DNA from 2 places in the Pseudoalteromonas sp. CO109Y genome. Region 2 is predicted to be linked to the other one. Evidence: predicted binding sites of a transcription regulator. Region 2 holds the regulator's gene; the other holds the start of a gene.
What was found. The regulator sigma-54, encoded in region 2, starts transcription at its own class of promoters, with help from an activator protein. The targets are predictions, from matches to a motif close to GTTGGCACGNNNNTNGNNT.
Positions count from the first base shown of each region.

Region 1: the regulator sigma-54 is predicted to act here: its motif matches at 1,791-1,809, upstream of EXT43_RS06675 (flagellar basal body rod protein FlgF).

Region 1 is NZ_SGPD01000017.1:105,749-108,934, forward strand. Features, by position in the region: gene EXT43_RS06665 (flagellar hook assembly protein FlgD) at 1-263, shown strand, start outside; gene flgE (flagellar hook protein FlgE) at 316-1,683, shown strand; gene EXT43_RS06675 (flagellar basal body rod protein FlgF) at 1,844-2,608, shown strand; gene flgG (flagellar basal-body rod protein FlgG) at 2,630-3,186, shown strand, end outside.
Region 2 is NZ_SGPD01000006.1:16,657-19,842, forward strand. Features, by position in the region: gene rapZ (RNase adapter RapZ) at 1-87, opposite strand, end outside; gene ptsN (PTS IIA-like nitrogen regulatory protein PtsN) at 88-540, opposite strand; gene hpf (ribosome hibernation promoting factor) at 544-831, opposite strand; gene EXT43_RS01030 (RNA polymerase factor sigma-54) at 859-2,355, opposite strand; gene lptB (LPS export ABC transporter ATP-binding protein) at 2,463-3,186, opposite strand, start outside; gene lptA (lipopolysaccharide transport periplasmic protein LptA) at 3,185-3,186, opposite strand, start outside.

The DNA of each region.
Region 1 (3,186 bases), on a different contig from region 2:
AGTTAGTGCGTACCATTGAATTAGGTTCTCAGTCAGCGGGTGCACTTCGTTTTGAATGGGATGGTAAAGACAATGATGGCAATGTGCTACCTGAAGGTGAATATGACATCAGTGCTGAAGGCTTTGTAAATGGAGACTACAGCAGTATGCCAATGGCGACCTTTAAGAATATTGAAAGTGTCAATATTAATGGCGCAAGCGGCATTATCGTAAATACAAAAGAGGGTGCGGTTAGGCTAACTGATATAGCTGAAATCGCATAAGTAAAAAAAGGTTTGGGTTAGCTTAGGCTAAGAGATAGGTTAGAGGTGAGTTATGAGCTTCAATATAGCATTAACAGGCTTAGCAGCCGCGCAAAAAGATTTAGACGTTACAGCAAATAATATTGCTAACGTTAATACTACGGGCTTTAAAGAGTCTCGTGCAGAGTTCGCTGATGTATACGCATCATCAGTATTTAGTTCTGGTAAAACAAAAAATGGTGACGGTGTAAGAACGACAATGGTGGCACAGCAATTCCACCAAGGCTCGTTATCTTTCACAAATAACTCTCTTGACTTAGCGATCACTGGTGAAGGTTATTTCGCAATGGCGAATGACCTAGGCGCGCAAGACTTCACATATACTCGTGCAGGTGCGTTTAAACTAAACCAGGATAACTTCATTGTTGATGCAAGCGGTAACTACTTACAAGGTTTCCCTGTTGATGAAGCAACCGGTGATACCACTTCTGTTAGCTTAAGTACATCTTCAGCGTTACAAATTCCTGATGCATCAGGTTCACCGCGTGCAACCACGAATGTTTATTCATCATTTAACCTTGATTCACGTGCCTCTGCGCCAACAGTGACACCGTTTGATCCTGAATCAAGTGCTACATATAATAGTTCAACATCAACAACTGTGTATGATTCATTAGGTGAGCCACATATTTTACAGTTCTTCTTCGTTAAAACTGATGCAGCTGTGACAGGTAATGACAATGAGTGGCAAGTATACGCCACACTGGATGAAAAACCATTTGATGCAAGTGGTGTAGAGCAAACAACAACGCCTTATACACCACTAACTACATTCCAATTTGATTCAAGTGGTTTACCACTTAACACGGATGGTGTTGCTAATACTGATGCATCATTTAACCCATTAACTTTACCAAATGGCGCAGGCGCTGCGACAGGTTTATCTGACTTACTATCTAATGGTGCTAGTTTCCCTGATGATGTAACGATGAACTGGCGTGATGAAGCGGCAACAGCGAATAAAGTACCTACTCAATATGCTAGTAACTTTGAAGTAAAAGCACTGGAACAAGATGGTGCGACTGTAGGTCGTCTATCAGGTATCGATATCGGTTCTGACGGTAAAATTGTTGCTTCATACAGTAATGGTGACACTTCATTCTTAGGTCAAGTTGCCATGGTACGCTTTTCGAACTCACAGGGTTTACAACAAGTGGGTGATACTTCTTGGAAGAAGAGTTTAACGTCAGGTGAGCCTATTGCTGGCGAACCAGGTTCAGGTACCTTGGGTTCAATTAACTCATCTGCGCTTGAACAATCAAACGTAAACCTAACTAACGAACTTGTTGACTTGATTAGTGCGCAGCGTAACTTCCAAGCAAATTCACGTGCGCTTGAGGTTAACTCAACACTACAGCAAAACATCCTACAGATCCGTTAATTTTAACGGCTCTAAGCTTAATCCGACACGAAGGCTGCTCCCTCTATTGGCAGCCTTTTTTCATTCTAATTATTCATTTTTCTCTTCTATTTTAGCGTCAATTTTACTTTGGCACTTTTATTGCATTTCTTAGTTATCGTATTTTTAGTGAGTCAATGTTATGGACAAAATGGTCTACATTGCCATGTCGGGTGCTAAACAAAGTTTGCGAGGTCTTGAACTCAAGGCCAACAACCTTGCTAATGCTAACACCACTGGCTTTAAAGCTGATTTTGCACAAGCTCGCTCTATGCAAGCCTTCGGTGAAGGTCTGCCATCTAGGGTGTTTGCAATGCAAGAACGCCCTGGATCTAATATGGAATCGGGTGGTTTTGTTGAAACTGGCCGCGAGCTTGATATCGCGATGAGTGACCGTGGTTGGTTGAGTGTACAAGATGCATCAGGCAATGAGGCGTACACCAAAACTGGCACATTAAACATTACTCCAGATGGCGCGTTGATCACTAGCCATGGCCGTCAAGTAATTGGCGAAGGTGGTCCAATCATTTTGCCATTACCTATCGAGAAAGTTGAGTTTAGTGAAGACGGTGCTATTCAGGTTCGCCCACAAGGAGCGCCAGCAAACTTTTTGGAAGTGGTTGATCGCTTAAAAGTGATTGAGGCTGATAACACTCAGCTTGAAAAAGGTAATGACGGTTTATTTCGACCAAAAGAAGACATGTTGGTCAATGACCTTTGTGGTTTTTGTGATATTTCACCAAACGTAAAAGTACTGTCGGGTACGCTTGAAATGTCGAACGTAAACCCAGTGCATGAAATGGTCGACATGATCAGCAATCAACGCCAATTTGAATTACAAGTTAAATTAATGAAAACAGCCGAAGAGCTCGACGAGCGTCAAGATCAGCTGTTACGCATTGTTTAAGATGACTGAGAGGGTAGAGTTATGAATCCTGCATTATGGATCAGTAAAACCGGGCTTGACGCCCAGCAAACCGATATTTCGGTGATCTCAAATAATCTCGCGAATGCCAGCACGGTAGGCTATAAAAAAAGCCGCGCCGTATTTGAAGATTTACTATATCAAAACATCAATCAACCAGGTGGTCGTTCATCTCAAGACACTGAAATGCCATCGGGTTTAATGCTTGGTGCCGGTGCCAAAGTGGTAGCTAACCAAAAGAACTTTTCACAAGGTAACATGCTTACCACTGAAAATTCATTGGACTGGATGATTTCAGGACCAGGTTTTTTTGAAGTGCAATTGCCAGATGGCAACATTGCCTATTCGCGTAACGGTCAATTCACGACTGACGAAGATGGCCGCATTGTAACGTCGGGCGCAGGTTTTCCTTTACAGCCGGAAATGAATGTTCCAGACGATGCGCAATCAATCACTGTTTCACAAGATGGTGAAGTGTCAGTGCGTATTTCAGGGCAAGCAGACAACGTGGTCATTGGTCAGCTAACGATTAGTGATTTTATTAATCCATCGGGTCTTGA
Region 2 (3,186 bases):
AACGCAATAATAGCCTAAGTCTTCAAGTACTCGTAAAGCGACCGATTTACCTGAGCCTGAGCGACCGCTGATAATTATTAATTCCATTTATGCCTCTGCTGATATGACCTGAAACAGTTGCTGATCGGTAGTAGCACTACGCAGCTGTTTACAAAACTCTTTATCTTTAAGTCTATCAGCAATTGTTGATAAGGTCTTTAGGTGAAGCTGACAGTCACCATCTGGTACGATGAGTGCCACAAAAATATCAACTGGACGATTATCAATTGCATCAAAATTAATAGGGGATTCACTCACTATCACAAATGCATGAGGCTCATCTGCGCCGCTCATTCGGCCATGTGGAATAGCAATACCTCGGCCAATGCCGGTGCTGCCTAGTTTTTCTCGGTTGAGTAAAGCATCTAGGATATCTTGTTGCGATAAATGAGGAAGCTGCTGGTGGGCCAGTTCGCTGATATATTCAAGAATTCTTTTTTTGCTATTAAAAAGGACCGCAGCTTTGCTGCAGTCCTGGTTAGTAAGTGAACTTAGTTTCATAATTTAATGTCGAGCTAATTTCTCTTTGTGTTTAATGACTTGGCGATCAAGTTTATCGATCAGTGAGTCAATGGCTGCGTACATATCTTGATGTTCTGTTGAAGCGAATAATTCGCCTCCGTTTACATGTAAAGTTGCTTCTGCTTTTTGGCTTAATTTTTCTACATCTAGAATGACATGAACATTATTAATATGGTCAAAATGCCTTTCTAGTTTTGCAAACTTGGTGTTTACATAGTCTCTTAATGAATCTGTGATTTCTACATGACGACCAGTTAAATTTAGTTGCATAAGCATTTTTCCTTCTATGTAAAACGTCTAAATCAGACTCTTACGCTGATTAGACGGAGGTATTGCTAGAGACTCACGATATTTTGCAATTGTACGTCTAGCTACTTTAATTCCTTGCTCAGCCAATATATCTGCAATTTTGCTATCACTCAATGGTTTAGCTGAGTTTTCTGCAGCGACTAACTTCTTGATTAAAGCGCGTATTGCTGTAGAAGAACACTCACCACCATTTTCGGTGCTGACATGGCTTGAGAAGAAATATTTCAACTCAAAAATACCCCGTGGGGTATGCATATATTTTTGCGTTGTTACCCGTGAAATCGTCGATTCATGCATTTCGACCATTTCAGCAACATCATTTAGCACCATCGGCTTCATTGCCTCAGGGCCATGCTCAAAGAAAGCTTGTTGTTGTTGAACGATACAGTTGGTCACTTTTAATAGCGTATCGTTACGGCTTTCTAAGCTCTTAATAAACCACTTTGCTTCTTGTAAGTGAGAGCGAATAAATTGGCTGTCGCTACTTGATTTAACAGAGCGAGACATCGCCGCATATTGGCTGTTCACTCTAATCTTTGGCATACAATCTGGGTTTAACTCGACTACCCAGCGGCCTTTCACTTTTTTCACTGATACATCAGGTATAACGTACTCAGATTCTTCGCGTACTATGCTATCCGCAGGCTTAGGATTTAAGCTGTGAATAAGCGTCATCACTTCTTTAAGCTCATTTTCTTTAAGCTTAGTCTTTTTCATCAAAGTTCGATAGTCGCGACTCGCTAATAATTCGATATGCTCAGATAAAACCATTTTAGTTTCAGCTAAATATGGCGTATCGGCATCGAATTGGCGTAGCTGAATGCACAGGCATTCTTGTAAACTGCGCGCGCCAATACCCACAGGATCAAATAACTGAATTCTTTTTAAGACCGCTTCGACTTCATCAAGTTCGATTTCTTCTTCATCGTTATTTTGATTAAAGCTTTCGACGATATCTTCACAGCTTACCGTTAAAATACCTGAGTCATCGATAGCTTCTACAATTGCCACAGCAATCGCTTCATCAGTAGGGCTAAATGGCGTGAGTTGCAATTGCCACATCAGGTATTCGTGAAGGGTTTCGGTTGATGCTCCCTGATAGATAGATTCATCTTCAGGCATTGGCCCTGACGATGTTGAAGGGGCGGCACTCATGTACTCATCCCAGGTAACATCCATTGCTAAGTCATCGCTTACGGTGTCTTTATTGAGAGCATCACTACTTTCTTGCTCGTACTCGCTAGGTGCTTCTTCGGCAGACGCGCTGACTTGTACATCGTCAGATTCAGCTTTTTGCTCATTCTTGCCGGTGCTTTCTTCGTTGTAATCCGCTTCTTCCACTTCAAGTAGAGGATTACTATCAAGCGCTTCTTGAATTTCTTGCTGGAGATCCAATGTACTGAGCTGCAACAAACGAATAGCTTGTTGCAGTTGTGGAGTCATTGTAAGTTGCTGGCCCATGCGCAGCTGTAATGATTGCCTCATGTATCCCTAACAATCCTTTTTAAGTTATCGATACCTGTATAAACACAGTTATCGATTTATTGTCATTGTTATAAGTCTAGCAGATGCTCTAGTCGCTGGCGTAATGGTTACAGCCTGAATTGCTCGCCTAGATATACATCGCGTACAGTTTGGTCTGCTAATACGTGCTCAGGTGTGCCTGATGCAATTAGCTCCCCATGAGAAACAATGTAGGCTTTTTCACAAACATCAAGGGTTTCTCGAACATTATGGTCAGTAATTAGTACACCGATACCACGATTTTTTAGGTGCTCAATAATTTTCTTTATATCTAACACTGAAATTGGATCAACACCAGCAAAAGGCTCATCTAAAAGGATAAATTTAGGATTAGCGGCTAATGCGCGAGCAATTTCTACACGGCGTCGCTCACCACCTGACAGCGCCATACCTTGGCTGTCACGAATGTGTTGAATACTAAACTCATCAAGTAAGCTATTGAGTGTTTCTTCGCGGGTGGTTTTATTTAGATCTTTACGAGTTTCTAAAATGGCCATCAAGTTTTGGTAAACCGTCAACTTTCGAAAAATTGACGATTCTTGTGGCAGATAGCCAATACCTAAACGCGCACGGCTATGCATTGGTAAAAGGGTGATATCGTTATCATCAATACTGATTTTACCTTTGTCGCTAGGTACTAGGCCTACAATCATATAGAAGGTCGTTGTTTTACCTGCGCCATTTGGACCAAGCAAGCCAACAATACTGCCAGCTTCAACTTCAAGACCGACATTTTTAACCACTTGGCGGCCTTTGTAGCTTTTAGCTAAAAGCTCTGCTTTTAATGTGCTC